Regions from separate parts of the Paenibacillus sp. FSL R7-0652 genome, predicted to be linked through region 2. Evidence: predicted binding sites of a transcription regulator. Region 2 holds the regulator's gene; each other region holds the start of a gene.

Region 1 (5,403 bases), 2.0 Mb from region 2:
GATCGTCTGCTCCAGCACACTTGCCCCCAGCGCATTAAAGAAACGCCGATCCATGCCATCCACACCAAGCACACCCATATTTCCATAGAAACTGTACGGCAGAATACTCTCAGGTCCATACGTATCAGACAAATCTTTAAACTTTCCCGTAATTTCCTGAATTGCTTCGTCCCAGCTTATGCGCTCGAACCTGCCTTCACCTTTGGCTCCGACTCGTTTCATCGGATATTGAAGACGTTCGGGATGATACACCCGCTCCGTCATATTTCGAACTTTATTACAGATCGCACCCTTTGTGATCGGATGGTCCGGATTACCGGTTACCTTAACAATTTTACCATTCTCTTTATGTAACAGCAGACCGCATGTGTCTGGACAATCGAGCGGGCATACCGCTGGAAATACACCATTCTCCTGATCGATCATCTTCTGGCCCTCCTCATTCAACAGCTATCCCTATATCATATCCCGTCTGAGGCTGAAACGTAAAGAGAACAAGAGTGAATCGGTTAAATCTTCATGATTGCCGGGCAGGCTGCTGCTGCACCAATCTATATTCCATGATATATTCCAACTTTTCAAAAAAAATTTTTACCCCTTTGATTCATTCTCTGAATCCAGGGGTAAATTAAAAACAAGGCATTAGGTTGGTGTTTCCCCACTTCCTCCTCATGCCATATCATGGACCACTCCCGAAATTCGCCATGCTCAGGTTTCGTTCCCCCGAACCTTGTCATGGCGAATTTAATTTTGTGCAAAAAAAAAAAGATGACTGCATCTCCAACGCCACGACGAACTATCGTGAAACGGCAGGGTGTATCATCTTCGTTTCTACTAAGCTTTAACTCTCATTGATAAATCTCTTATATGATCCGTTACGCCTGTTTGCCCCACATTACTCTGCCTTCTGCTTCCACGGGAGGTGCCGGAACAGGAACAACGGCTTCCGGCTTCGCTGCCGGCTCAGCCTTCCGTAAGTACACCATCCAGTAAGCAGCCGCTACAAACAAAGCGCCGCCTGTCAGATTACCCAACCAGACCGGAATAAAATTCATAACATACTGCCCCCAGGAATAATGACCCTCAAAGATCGCTGCCGGAATGAGAAACATGTTCGCCACAACGTGCTGAAAGCCGATGGCCACAAACGCCATCGTTGGAAACCAAATGCCCAGAATTTTACCGCTCATCGTATCGGCAGCATATGACAGCCAGACCGCAAGGGCCACGAGCCAGTTACAGCCGATCCCGGAGATAAATGCTTGCAAAAAGCTGTCATGCAGCTTGTGTCCCGCCATATCAACCACCTTGGTCAAATATGCACCATCAGCCGTCAAGCCCAGCACATGACCAAAGAAAAAAGCGACAAACAGTGCGCCCAGCAGGTTGCCCAATGTCACAAGCAGCAGGTTTTTCAACATGCTGGCTGGTGAAATTTTACGTGTGATTGCAGCAAGCGGCACAGCCATCATATTGCCTGTCAGCAGTTCCCCACCACCGATCAAAACCAGAATCAGTCCCACCGGGAACACAGCCGCTCCGATGAATGTCGCAATGCTTCCCCACTCCGCTGGTGCAGACGCAATCACGCGAATATCCAGCAGGAAACCAAGCGCAATGAAAGCTCCTGCCAGAAAACCGAGAATCAGCACGGAGGAAATAGGGTTTTGTGCTTTTTTCACACCGGACTGTACCGTATATTGTGCAACCTCCAGAGGTGTTTTGGCCGCCATATGTCATCCTCTCCTTTTATCTTCTATCCGTTCGTATGCCAAGCAAATCTATCCATGAATTCATTGTATATCGACCTCCCGGAAAACTTTGTGCAAATAATCACAAAGTGATCCAAGAAGATGATCCCATTTTCCAATGCCTCTCTTCAAAATCCGGAGGATCAAGATAAACAAATAAATAAGTAAACAGCAAACTGACATAGTTGGCACAGACGAAAAAAAAGGAAGACTGACGATATGATCGCCGTCCTTCCTTCTCTTTATTGTATGATGTACCCGGATTCTGTCTAGTTTCTTGCGCTTAATCTGCTTTTAACTTAAGCTGTCGATTATGCCATCAACTTAGACCAGGGCTGGTGCTTTAACTTCTACTGGAGGCAGAGCTTGCAGACCTGCAGTGTTCAAGAAGTTCCACGGTTTGTTATAGTGCGGCTGGAAGAAGAAGTCGATAAAAGCCAGCTCATCCACTGTCATGTTATTCTGAATGCAGACCGAGATCGTATTGATCGACTGTGTCAGATCGACCTGGGACATAACCTGTGCACCAACAATCCGGCGAGTGGCCTGCTCGTATACAATTTTCAGCAGCAGTTTCTCGGCGGTTGGCATAAACTCCGGACGATAGCTGTCTTCCAGAACAACCGATTCTACCACGAGTCCTTCTTCGGCGGCAGACATTTCGGTCATGCCGGTTCCTGCAATATTTTGCTCGTAAATTTTGATGCCCGATGTACCCTGTGTTCCCATGTAAGGTGTCGTTGGACGAACCAGGTTTCGCGCTACGAGTGTACCCATCCGCACGGCGTTTGTTGCCAGTGGAATGTAAGCCGCTTTGCCGGTAGGATTGTAGTGAATCGCGCAGCTGTCGCCCGCGGCAAAGACATCTTCCTGGCTGGTCTGCATATATTTGTCCACGATGATCGCGCCGTTTGGAAGCATATCCACCTGACCTTTGAGCAGCTCCGTATTCGGGCGGAACCCGATGCAGAGAATGACCAGATCAGTCTCGAATTCCCCTTTGGATGTGATGACTTTGGTGACTTTACCATTCTCGCCCGTAAACTTCTGTACCGTCTGCCCAAGAGCCAATTTAATTCCTTTTCCAGTCAATGTATCTTCGATGGCATCTGTAAATTCAGGGTCAAGGTATTTATTCAAAATACGATCCACGCTATCAATAAGAGTCACTTCTTTGCCGTTCATCTGGAAGGCTTCCACCAGTTCAACGCCGATGTAACCAGCGCCGACAACCGTTACGCGTTTGGCATCCTTCGCTCTTTCAATAATGGTGTTGGAGTGATTGTAGTTTTTGCAGAGTAGGATGTTGTCCATCTCGATGCCTTCCAGCTTCGGAACGACAGGCCATGAACCTGTAGTCACAATTAGTTTGTCAAACGTATCTTCAAATTCTTCCCCAGTTTGCAGGTTTTTAGCCCGTAAGGTGTGACCTTTGGCATCAACTGCTGTCACTTCATGGAGCATCTTGGTTTCAACACCAAGGTCCGCCAACTGATTCGGCGAAGAATAGAACAGGCCGTCAGGATCTTTCACCACGCCCCCAACATAGAGCGCAATCCCGCAGGAGAGGAATGAAATGTTGTCATTGCGTTCATATACGGTAATGGTGGCATCCGGGTATAATTTAGCGGTATTTACGATAGCTGCCGTTCCTGCGTGTGTACATCCGATGACTGCGATTTTCATGAGTAGTTCCTCCTTGGAGTATATAAAATAAATGAATAATAAGTTTCATTAACGTTGTGAAATATTTCACTATTAGACCGATGAGGTGTATGTGATTTATTTCACTTTATATACCCATTATAATGTGATCTTTTTCACATTGCAATAGATTAAGCAAAATAATTTATTTTTTCAGAAAAAGAAGGCCCCCCTGCCTCCGCCTACAATCACTTCTTTCCTATGTTCTCACTAACTTCATTTTCCCCGAATTACATTTTGCTTATGCCCTCCAAATAGTTCAATTCCATTACCGAAAACCTGGATCATCAGATCACACCGAGCCGAGACGTTCTACTAAAAAGAAAACCAAAAGAAGCCTGTCCCGTAAAAGGGGCAGGCTTCTCGTCATATATTGATCTCACGTGCGGCGAATTAACCGAGCAGCTGCTCGATCGCAGCACTCATCGACTCTGGTGATTCTTTTGGTTCAATCCGGCCCACGACTTCACCTTCGCGGTTCACAAGGAACTTGGTAAAGTTCCACTGAATATCACTGGTTTCACCTGTACCTGGCTGCTGTTCTTTCAAATATTGAAACAGAGGATGTGCGTCTTCTCCGTTCACATCTACTTTTGCAAACACTGGAAAGTTTACGCCATAGTTGATCTGGCAAAAGGATTCCGCTTCTTCACTTGTACCTGGCTCCTGTCCACCAAACTGGTTGCATGGAAAACCAAGCACCACCAAACCTTGATCACGATAACGGTCATAGAGCTTCTGCAGTTCACCATATTGCGGTGTCAGTCCACATTTACTGGCTGTGTTTGCAATAACGAGCACTTTACCTTGATACATATCCAGCGGCACTTCCTGATTTGCGGTGGTTACCGCCTTGTACGAATATACGGACATTGCTGATTCCTCCTATGACATCGATTAATTTTGGGGTTGTAATCAATTATAGCCTTGTTTCGGGGTTTACTTCAAATTCACCGAGAAGCCGCAAGTATCTCATAGCGATTTTGCCGCTCGGCTTTGCTCAACTTGGGACAGCTGTAACAGTAATCTTGACCACCGTATACCTTATAATGCAGACAGCAGGTTGACTTCATCAGCATTTTTTCCCCAGGTTGATACGGACTATCGATTTCTACCGGTTTGAAGTGCAGCAGATTTTTACGCAATCCCAGAATTTCCGGCGGCATCGTAATCACATGTTCATACCCTTGAATGACCGCTTTACGTTCATCCTCAGTAATGTCCATCTGCACTGCCATCGTCTTAAACCATGTCAGAATGGATGCCAATTGAGCCCACATCTGGCCTGTATTTGCCCCTCCAGCCTCGGCTGCACCCTCGATTAGAGGCCGGAGCTGTTCTCCATAGTAAGCCGTAAGCATCGCCTTTCTTGCCAATCCGGCTGCTGCAGATTCATGTTCGTTCTTACCAGGAGGCGCAGGATGTACATGCTCGGTACCATCCAGCAGTTGAAAGTGAAATGCCGGATAGCCGTCTTGTACAACCAGCTGCAGCCGAATATTGTCCAGAGAAATATCCAGCATTGTGTCACACATTGAATTCATATAATGAATGCCCAGCAGCAGTCCACGAACAGAATGCATGAAATACACCGCCGCGGTTCGCAAGCTATCTGCCCGCAAATGTTCGTTATATACTTTCAGCATATCATCTGCCTGCGCTGTATCCCGTAACGAAGCCAGAAGTATATCATAAACCGGGTTAGAAGCGGGACTTGTCGAGATTCGGCCATATTGCTCGAGCCACGTATAGTTGATTGCGCCCATGAATGAAACCTCCCGTGAATGCGAATGAGCCGCGTGCTAACAGCGCACAGCGGCTTCATTTCTATAATAGAGAATCACAGATGTGATCCAGTTCGTTTAAATTAACTGCCCATTGCCTGTACACGATGTTCGGTTCGACCTGCATGAACCATGGCACTGTTCATCACCTTGGTTTCAGGAGC
Region 2 (5,403 bases):
AGACGGGTGATGATGAAGAATTAAACCTCAGTGCACGCGGAGGCGATTTCTGGGAGACGGTACAGAGTGAATCCGAGTCCTGTCTCGGCAGATCCTGTCCGTGGTTCCGCAAGTGCTTCTATCATCGTGCCAAACATGAAGCAGGACTTTCTGACATCGTGATTACCAATCACTCGAAGCTGTTTACTGACGTGAAGGCTGCCCATCAGCTGCTGCCCGCGTATGAAAGTCTGGTTATTGATGAGGCGCATCATCTGGAAGATGTAGCAGGTAAACATCTGGGTCTTCATATGAAGTACTTCACCCTTGTTCACACGCTGACCCGCTTGTTCAAAGACAGCCGCAACGGTCAGCTGCCGATGCTGCGTTCTCAGCTGTCCGGACATGAAAATGCGGTGCAGTGGGGTTCTATGGTGGATCAAATGTTCCCGCTTGCCGTTGAGGTTAAGGAGATGTGGGACCGTCTGAGCGACGCTTTGTTTGGCCTGCTGCCGGAACGCAGTGATGCTTCACCAGGTGAAACCGGGCAGTTCTCCCTTCGTTTGAAGGCTTCGCAGAAACCTGCGAAATGGCAGGAGCTGCAGGAACTGGAGAACCAAATCTATGTGACCCTTGGTGACTTGGTGCGCAAAGGGGATAAGCTGCTGCTTGAAGTGAAAGAGGATCAGGACGATTATCAGTCTGACAGTTTAATTACGGATATCACCGGGCTGTTAAAGGATCTGACGACATTAAAGGAGAATTTAAGATTCTTCATGCGTATGGACGATGCCAAGACGGTGTATTGGATGGAGGCCAGCGGCCAGTTCCGCAGCAAATCACTGCAGCTGTATGCTGTTCCTGTAGATGTAAGTGCACAGCTGAAAGAGATGTTTTTTGATAAAAAGAAAAGCGTTGTGCTTACGTCGGCTACGCTGTCCGTGGATAAGTCATTCCAATTCATGATTGAACAGCTTGGCCTGCAGGAAGCTTCCGACAATAACCGCCTTCTTACATCCATGCTGCCTTCACCGTTCAATTATAGGGAACAGGCCTTGTTAGTCATTCCGCGTGATTTTCCAAGTCTGAAAGGCAGTGTAGGAGATGCTCACTTTGTACAGATGCTGGTACAGTCCCTTGCCGAGACGGCGATTGCGACACAGGGACGTATGATGGTGCTGTTCACCTCATACAAAATGCTGAGACAAGTGTATGAGCCGTTGAAGGAGGCTTTATCCGGGAATGATATCTCCCTATTGGGCCAAGGCGTTGACAGCGGTAACCGTTCCAAGCTCACACGAAGATTCCAGGATGCCAAAGCGGCAGTTCTGCTGGGTACGAGCAGCTTCTGGGAAGGGGTAGATATTCCAGGTGAAGCCCTCACTTGTCTCGCAATCGTAAGGCTGCCGTTTCAGCCGCCTAACCATCCGCTTCTGGAAGCAAAGAGTGAACTGCTGCAGGAGCAGAAAAAAAATCCGTTTATGAAACTGTCTGTCCCTCAGGCCGTCATCCGGTTCAAACAGGGATTTGGCCGGTTGGTTCGGACAGGCAAGGATCGGGGGATCGTTATCGTGTATGATACGCGAGTAATTGAAGCTTATTATGGCAAGTACTTCCTGTATTCCTTACCTGGACCCAAAATGGAGCATATGCTGACAGAACAGATGGTTCCGCGTATCGCCGAATGGCTGGATCGTCCCATCGTGAATGAAAATGATTCGATTTTGTAAGCTATAGCATTGCATTGTACTTCTGCATAGCGTTAAACTCGAAAGAGACTTCGAAAAGCAGCACATCATGAACTTATAATCCCAACAATACGGGCATTCTGTATGAGGAATGATGCATATTTTGCATGTATACAGAATGCTCCATTTTTCAATATTTATTATTTTATCGTGGCAATGGTAAGGGGGAGCAGGAATGAAATCGGATAAAATTTCGGAAGCGGTAGTACGGCGTCTGCCCGTATATTTGCGTTATCTTAACGAGTTGGTTCAGCGTGAGGTGACCACAGTTTCTTCACAGGAGCTTGGACAGCGATTGGATCTGAATCCGGCCCAGATTCGCAAGGACCTGGCTTATTTTGGTGATTTTGGCCGTAAAGGAATCGGGTATGACGTTTCTTATCTGATCGAGAAGATTCGTCACATTTTGAAGATTGACCAGCAGATTAATGTGGCTCTGGTTGGAGCGGGTAATCTAGGACAAGCGTTGTCCAACTACAATGCTTACTTGAAAGACAATATGAAGATTGTTGCTATTTTTGATGCGTTCGGACCGAAGATTGGCAGTAAGATTAACAGTCTGACTGTCCAGCCGATGGAAGAGCTTGCAGCAGCGGTACAAAAAGATAACATTCGCATCGGGATTATTACGGTTCCGGATACGGAAGCTCAGAACGTCGCGGATCAGCTGATTGAATCGGGAATCGAGGCAATTCTGAATTTTGCACCAACGATTCTAAAAACACCATCACATGTTCGTATCCATCACGCTGACTTTACAACAGATCTGCTCAGTTTGGCTTATTATTTAGAAAACGGGAAGGAAGAAGAGTCTGATGACAACAACGAATAGATGGGTAATTCAAAACGGTAAATTTGCCGTAAACGAAGGCGCAAACTGGACAATAGTTCAAGGGTATATGGTCATTCAGGATGACAAGATTGTGCATATTGGTGAGACGCTGCCGGATGGAGACGAGCAACTGGCGAAAGTGGATGGAAAAGGACTTCTCTTCCTGCCGGGTCTGATCAATACGCATGGTCATGCGGCCATGTCACTGCTTCGGGGTCATGGGGACGATCTGGCACTTCAGGTATGGCTCCAGGAAAAAATGTGGCCGATGGAAGCAAAAATGACTTCGGAAGACGTTTACTGGGGCGCATCGCTTTCGGTGCTTGAAATGCTAAAAGGCGGAACAACAGCGTTCCTGGACATGTATGATCATATGGATCAGGTGGCAAGAGTGGTTGAACAGTCCGGGGCAAGAGCTGCACTGGCTCGCGGTGTGATTGGACTTTGTTCCGAAGAAGAGCAGATGCGCAAGCTGGAAGAGTCCGCAGCATTTGCGCGTGAATGGAACGGACAGGCGGATGGACGGATCACAACGGTTATCTCCCCGCACGCACCTTACACATGCCCTCCAGATTACATAGAGAAGCTTGTACAGGCCGCGCATGACCTTAACCTGCCGCTGCACACGCATATGTCAGAGACATTACGTGAAGTAGAGCAGAACGTGACAGATTACGGCCTGCGCCCTGTAGCTCACCTAGAGAAGCATGGCTTTTTCTCACTTCCATCGCTTGTAGCCCATGCGGTTCATCTGAACGATGAAGAAATTGAGATTCTGGCCCGACATGATGTGGCAGTATCGCATAATCCGGGCAGCAATCTAAAGCTTGCTTCCGGAGTGGCCCGTGTGCCTGCTATGTTGAAAGCAGGGGTTACCGTGTCTCTGGGTACAGACGGACCCGCAAGCAACAACAACCTGGATATGTTTGAGGAAATGAGACTTGCCGCACTGATTCATAAAGGTGTATCTGGCGATCCAACTGCGGTTCCTGCGGGTGAAGCACTGCTGCTTGGAACAGGTTTCGGCGCGAAGTCTATTTTCCTGAACGACACGGGTGCGCTGCGAATGGGGATGAAGGCAGATTTTATTGCGCTGAATATTGAACAGGCTCATTTTTATCCGCATACGGATCTGATCTCTCATGCGATCTATTCTGCCTCGGCTAAAGATGTGGAACATGTATGGGTAGACGGAAAACAAGTGGTGAAACATGGCGAGTGTTTGACAATGGATGAGGAGCGCATTTTGCGGGAATCTCAATTGGCCTTTGATCAGCTTCTTGCCCGTTAAAAGACAAGCTGGCCATCAACGCGCAGTATTCAGAGAAAGGAAGTTCAGCTCTTGAAGAAGAAAAAGAAGTGGATCTGGATATCGCTGCTCATTCTGGTTCTGATCTTGTTTGGACTTCAAAGGTATTACGTCTATGTAACACAAGATCAGCGTAAAGAAGAGGCATTGGCTGTACAAGCCGCACAAGACCAGTTGGGGATTACATCGCCTGATGAGCTTCGAAAGTACGTCTGGGGCGAGAAGAATGGCTCTGACAACATCTATTGGACGATGACCGCCAAAAATAAAGATAATCAAAACGTAATGGTGTGGGTTAAATTTGATAACAACAACCAGCCAGTCCAGGGCGCTGCGGGAGTACACAGTGAATTGATCCAGAACGGGATGTCCGAAACGCAGATTCGCAGCCGATTTAGTTCCGAGGTGCCGGGTGGTGAGATCAAACGGATCATGCCAGGTGTCGTGAATAATATCTACGTATGGCAAGTGTACTACAAAGATGGTACGCATAATTATTATCGTTTTTATCGGTTTAGCAATGGAGAGCAGGTAGATTTGGTCTATACCGTACCGAACAGCTAGAGTCTAAAAAGAGCAGGAAACCGGCAGTCAGCACATCGACTGAACCGGTTTTTTGGCTTTTCTATCAAATGATTGTGAATTAAATAGTTAAAATTAATAATTTATTCATATTTTCACCTTCGATATTGTATATACGATGTGATATACTCATTTATGTACTGAAGTTACAATAAAACGCAAAAAAATCTGCAGTTAACGATGCAGACATCAAGTTCACTCTTTGATTAATGATTATAAATATAAGCCTGTAGATCGAGGATAGGCTCATTTTGGGAGGGGTAATTCATTTGAAGCTGAAAGTATTGCCTATTGTTCTTACTGCTGTTATATCTGCCGTCCTGTTATTTGGAGGTTGGTTCGCATATCGTCAAGTAGCCGTACAAAGCCCGATTGAAAAAATGGTTACTCAATACGAGGGAGTCAATAGTGTTCAATTATCTATTAACCGCAATGATGTACAAATGAAACTTGATTTGAAACCAAATGTGGATTTGGGAAAACTGGTCCAGTATATTCACAAAGAAGGACAGAACCTGATTGGCTCACGTGCGCTTAAACTGGACGTTGTAGATCATTCCAATGAGGCGCTGGAGAACTGGTGGGGCGATGCGATGTTTACTGTAGCCCAAGCGATGGAAAACAAACAATACGCCGAGATTACACCGACTTTGTCGAAGATGGCAGTAGGAGGAATTCAAGTCAATACAGCGATGGATGACAACAATGTTTATGTAAGTCTGAGAGACGGAGATGCCAGCAAGTTCATTATACTGCCGCGTATACCCGGTCAGATAGGAGTGTGGCCTAATGCCTAAATGGACAAAAGAAGCAGCCGTTGGATTTGTTCCTGTTTTGATTATTTTTCTAGCCTTTATCGGTGTTAATATCGTGCCGATCTTGATTGCTCTGCTGCTCGTTGGAGGTTTACTGTTCATGATGCAGATGCGGGGCGGAATTACTGTAGGTGCCGC
Region 3 (5,403 bases), 2.2 Mb from region 2:
GCCAGGAACAGCAGCAGTACTGCAGCTTGTGACGCGACGGCAGCACCTTCAAAAAGTGCAGTAACAGCCTGCGCGAGCCATTTGGCCTGCATAATAATCGTCATCGCCTGCAGCAGCACCAGCGCAGATGCCAGTACGAGTACCGGGCGGATGCCCGGCAGCTTCATCAGCCCGCGTCCCATGTCAGTACTCCAGGTGATGCTGTTCGTTCAGACGTTTGCGGAAAATATAATAACTCCAAATCTGATAGCCAAGCACAAATGGCAGCAGCGTGCAGGCAACAATGGTCATCACTTTTAGGGAATACGGGCCCGATGACGCGTTATATACCGTCAAGTCAAATGTTGAACCGAGTGAACTTACCATGACTCTTGGGAACAACCCGATAAATACGGATGCAAAAGCGATCGCAATGACGGCCCCTGTCATCCCAAAAGCCCAGCCTTCACGCTTCTGACGAATGAAATACGCTGCAAGGGCAAATGCAGCTGCACCAAGCGCCGCCATAATCCAGAGCGCCCAGCCGCGAACAGCGAATACATCTGTCATCAGATAGGTCAATACAGCATACAAGACCAGAACTACAGCAAGCGGCACCATTAATTTTTGGGCCATCTGAAGTGCACGTTCCCTCAATTCACCTACGGTACGCAGAGAAGCAAATAACAGCCCATGTACAAGACACAGCAGGGTTACACTCAAGCCGCCTACAACGGTGTATGGATTCACAATATCCAGGAAACCGGCATGCATCTGCATCTGATCATCAATAGGTAGACCTTTCATCAGTGTGGCAAAAACAACCCCAAACAGGAATGGCAGCAGTGCACTGGCCACCAGAATGATGACGTCCCATGTTTTGCGCCAGCGCTGCTGTTTCATTTTACTGCGGAACTCAAAGGCAACTCCCCGTCCGATCAATAACAGCAGTACAACGACAAGCGGCAGGTAGAATCCGCTGAACAGCGTTGCGTACCAATGCGGGAAAGCCGCAAACATGGCACCGCCCGCGGTCAGCAGCCAGACTTCGTTTCCATCCCAGAACGGACCAATCGAGTTAATCAATGTACGACGCTCACGATCCGTTTTGGCAATCAGACCTGTAGACATGCCTACACCAAAGTCGAAACCTTCAAGAAAGAAAAAACCGATGAACAATACGGCAATCAGTACAAACCACAGTTCATTTAGTAACAACGGAATACCCCCCATCCATGCCAAACGGATCAGCCGACTCATCCTCTTCTTCCGACTTGTCAACAGCGTATGGTCCTGCTTTGATTTTACGTACAAACAAATACACCATCACGATACCCAAAACCGTGTAAGCCGCAGTAAAGGCTATCGTAGAGAACAAAATCATACCTGCTGATACATTAGGTGATACACCTGCTTCAGTCGTCATGTAACCGAATACGGTCCACGGCTGTCTGCCAACCTCGGTCATAATCCAGCCTGCTGTATTCGCAATAAAAGGCAGGGAGATCGCAAAAACCATCAGACGCATAAACCAAGGTTTGGCCGCTTCGAGCTTCTTGCGCCAAGCCAGATATGTACCATACATCGCCAGCAGAATCATCAAACCACCCGCAGCGATCATGACACGGAAGCTCCAGAACGTAGTTCGTACAGGCGGAATATAGTCTCCAGGGCCGTACGTCTGCTGGTACTCCGCATTCAGCTCTTTCATCCCTTTGACGCTGCCTGAGAATTTACTGTAAGACAGGTAACTGAGCAGTCCGGGGATTTTGATCTCGCCGGAGTTCTCCTGCTTCTCCGGATCAATGGAGGCAATGACCGTCCAAGGTGCCGGATCTTCTGTTGTCGTCCATGTCCCTTCACTTGCAGCCATTTTCATCGGCTGTGTTTCCACCAGATATTGAGCCTGGAAGTGTCCTGAAAAAGCTACACCTAGCGAGGATACAAGACCGACAATAACTGCGATGTTGAAGGATCTGCGGAATACTTCGACGTCCTTCTTTTTCATGAGCTTATAGGCACTGATACCCGTTACTACAAAAGCACCTGTCATCAACGCACCAAAAATCGTATGCGGAAATTCAACGAGGAGCTGCCCATTTGTAATCAGTGCAAAGAAATCATTCATCTCTGCCCGGCCATTATTCATGGCGAATCCGACCGGATGCTGCATAAAGGAATTGGCCGCCAAAATCCAAAGCGCGGACAGGAAAGTGCCGATAAAGACAAGCCAAATACAAGCCAGATGCACTTTTTTGGACAAACGGTCCCAGCCGAAGATCCATAGACCGATAAATGTCGATTCCATAAAAAATGCCAGCAGGGCTTCGATTGCCAGCGGCGCACCGAAGACGTCACCGACAAACCGGGAATACTCCGACCAGTTCATGCCAAACTGAAATTCTTGCAAAATACCTGTTACTACTCCGACGGCAAAGTTGATCAGGAACAGCTTGCCCCAGAACTTGGCCATTGTTTTGTAGATTTCTTTTCCCTTCGCAACATACAACGTCTCCATGATCGCAACCAGCAGCACAAGGCCGATGGACAGCGGTACAAAGAAAAAGTGAAAAATCGTTGTAAGTGCATACTGGATACGCGATAGCATAATCGGATCCATACGTTTACCCCTTCTTTCTGTTCGCTTTAGCAGATACGTAAATGGCATTGAAGCAGGTACCTTCGCTGTCTGTTCTCCAAATACGTTATTGAACGTATTGTGCCAGATTACCTAATTTTCACATGTGAGAATTATCACAATCCCGCCTCTTCCCGACAAAAAAAGTGACCTCGGTCACACAATAGATAAAATTAAGCCTATTTATCCGGCTTGCCCGCAGCTGATTTGTCTCGACTCCTGCATCTATTCATGGAAGTTGTTCATGTTTGGAGACAAATGCCCATATGTTAGTTTCAGACAGATGATACACAGGACGGCAATGACTTTTTACATAAGAGAAATTCCCCTTTCTAAGTGAGGTGAGTACAGATGGAACCATTCGAACCGTTAACGGATGCAGATCCCAAGCTGAACCCGGAACATACAGATGACTCAAAAAAGGCAGCACCAGAACTGTCTATGTCCACACCTTCTGCAAACGAAGCCGTCCAATACGTACTTTTTCCGCGGAAAGGAGGATGGCCTTCCTTTCCATATCCAGATATCGCGGCTCTATTGGCGGCAGAACAAGGAAACCTCTATTATGTCAGCAGCCGTACGGCTGCGGAGGAAGAACTGCCAGAAGCGATTCAAGTGATCTCCCTTTCGGAAGCGGAGAACCGATTACAGGAGCCGAACACAGCTGCAGTTGTTGCACATCCCTATTGGCTTATGGCTGTGGCCTCATTAAAGCCGGAAGTATGCATTGCACTGCTGCCTGAACCCGCAGGAGATGAAGCCGCATCTCCGCTGTGGGAGAGCAGCATCTCCAGACTTGTCGGCATTGCCGATCTGGTAGGCACATCTTCGGAAACCCGGTACATGAAACTGCTCTTTCAAGGCATTCGATCCGTCTGGCTGGGAGGTGAGGACCCCTCCCCTGTCGGTTATGTACACCAAGGCAGCACACGGATTGCACTGAGGGACTATGAATTGTTTTTCCTGCATGCACTGCGGCAGGTTCTGTCAGGTATACCGGACAGCATTACACCCCTTCAGTGTCGTGTGCGAGCGGACTATTACAGACAGCTTCGATCCAAAGCGGGGCCTCATGAAACGATCTCCTTTCTGCTCTCGGCTTATGAGTATTTGCTGCACGATTCTCATGCTGCCGCTTCGCTTCAGGAAGCCTTCACTCATGCGGTCTTCAACGGGCGGCAGGATTGTGTGGTGTCTCATTATCGCTTCCTGTCGGCCATTCATGCGAAGTCAGGTCAGGTCGAAGAAGCTTTACAGGTGTTCGGCATCAGCGCAGCCACTGAACAAGAACGCCATCATTACGAGCAGTTATGCCGCTGGTTGGAAGCAGGGGAGAATCAGCTGGTTCAAGCGGAACTGCTGCGCATCAATGACGACTACGATACTGCACTGCGTATTCTGGATGATCTGGGCGGGGAAACAGCGAGACACTGGAAGTTTCGTATCTACCAGGAAACAGAGCGGGTAGAGTCCGCACTCGCTCTGGTTCATGCCATCGATATTCTGGACGGAGCCAGCCTTATGCAGTACCGGCAGTTATCCGGGACAGCCTTGGCTCTCCGAGGAGAGCGTCACGGTGCAGTGAGGCTGTTTCTGGAGACGGCCCTAGAGGATGAAGATGCGCTGGCTCGGATTATGGAAATGGAGCTGCTGGATCATGCCGTACAGCAGCTGCTTGGGGAGGTGCCTTAAGGATGGACCCGAAAAAGCGTAGAACTCCTGGAAGCAGGCCCATCATGCATGATTTGCTTCAAACGCAGACGACCGATAAACGAGATAACACTCCTCCTCAGAGCCTTCAGGCGGTGTCTTCTGGTTTCCAATCCCAAAGCGCGCAGAGCCAGGTTCATCGCGTCTTTAATTCACGAATTGAAGAGGACCCGGGCTCTCCTCCGATACGGGATACCGGAATGGATGCTTTTACACAGCCCTTCACTGTAAGACGGGTACGCAAAAGTAAAAACAACAAACTGACAGCCATGCTTCAAGTACGAAACGAACAAGGGCGTTATCTCGAGGAAGTGCTGCATGATCTGAGCGGATTCGTGGACGAGATTGTCATTGTCGATGATGCCAGTACAGATAGAACACCCGATATATGCGGTGCTTTTCCAAAGGTAGTGCGTCTGGAGGTGCTGGAGAAACCGCTGTTTGCCGAGGAATGGCGTCTTCGCAGCACACTGTGGCAGGCAGCAGTCAGTACAGATCCAGACTGGCTTCTCTCTGTTGATGCCGATGAACTGTACAGCACCGAAGCCAAAAAGGCCATACGGAAGCTTATCAATCAGGACTATGCAGACTGGTTTGCCTTCCGGTTCTTTGATATGTGGGGTGGGCGAACCCATTACCGGGAGGATGAGCTCTGGTCCATGCACAAGCGCCATACGGCATCCCTTGTTCGTTACATGCCCGGATATCCCTATTTCTACCCGCAGCAGAATCACCATGTTCCCCGTCTTCCTGTATCCTGTACAGTACTGCCGGGGGTACACACAGAACTGAAAGTACAGCATCTTGGCTGGGCCGGCAGTCTGGAAGATCGGGTTCGTAAATATTTACGATACAAGCGCATTGATCCGCACGGGGAGTGGGGCAGTACCGCCCAGTATGAGTCCATTCTGGACCCCGAACCGCGGCTGCTCCCTTGGAAGGAGGAGCTGTAATATGAGTGTGGTCAGCATACTTACCCATAGTTTTACCGATGGGTACAACCGGGAATACGGCCGTGTATTCGGCGGCGGGCTGGAGCGCTACATTCTAGATCTATGCAGTGTCATTCGCCGTCT

The links. The regulator Rex, encoded in region 2, represses fermentation and respiration genes when NADH is low (regulators of the CRP and FNR family bind a similar motif). The targets are predictions, from matches to a motif close to TTGTGAAATATTTCACAA.
Region 1: a site for Rex is predicted at 1,822-1,839, ahead of MKY97_RS26580 (formate/nitrite transporter family protein). Genes of this name have one in related genera too.
Region 3: a site for Rex is predicted at 2,722-2,739, ahead of MKY97_RS27325 (cytochrome ubiquinol oxidase subunit I). Genes of this name have one in related genera too.

The regions. Positions count from the first base shown of each region.
Region 1 covers NZ_CP152001.1:6,088,812-6,094,214, forward strand. Annotated here, with positions in the region: gene MKY97_RS26575 (molybdopterin oxidoreductase family protein) at 1-426, opposite strand, end outside; gene MKY97_RS26580 (formate/nitrite transporter family protein) at 876-1,733, opposite strand; gene MKY97_RS26585 (FAD-dependent oxidoreductase) at 2,076-3,437, opposite strand; gene MKY97_RS26590 (glutathione peroxidase) at 3,849-4,328, opposite strand; gene MKY97_RS26595 ((2Fe-2S)-binding protein) at 4,406-5,221, opposite strand; gene MKY97_RS26600 (ABC transporter ATP-binding protein) at 5,323-5,403, opposite strand, start outside.
Region 2 covers NZ_CP152001.1:4,041,496-4,046,898, reverse strand. Annotated here, with positions in the region: gene dinG (ATP-dependent DNA helicase DinG) at 1-1,709, shown strand, start outside; gene MKY97_RS17840 (redox-sensing transcriptional repressor Rex) at 1,903-2,559, shown strand; gene MKY97_RS17835 (amidohydrolase) at 2,543-3,850, shown strand; gene MKY97_RS17830 (DUF5590 domain-containing protein) at 3,902-4,432, shown strand; gene MKY97_RS17825 (hypothetical protein) at 4,720-5,247, shown strand; gene MKY97_RS17820 (AAA family ATPase) at 5,240-5,403, shown strand, end outside.
Region 3 covers NZ_CP152001.1:6,266,848-6,272,250, forward strand. Annotated here, with positions in the region: gene MKY97_RS27315 (ABC transporter ATP-binding protein/permease) at 1-182, opposite strand, end outside; gene cydB (cytochrome d ubiquinol oxidase subunit II) at 184-1,197, opposite strand; gene MKY97_RS27325 (cytochrome ubiquinol oxidase subunit I) at 1,184-2,599, opposite strand; gene MKY97_RS27330 (hypothetical protein) at 2,969-4,309, shown strand; gene MKY97_RS27335 (glycosyltransferase family 2 protein) at 4,312-5,280, shown strand; gene MKY97_RS27340 (glycosyltransferase family 4 protein) at 5,282-5,403, shown strand, end outside.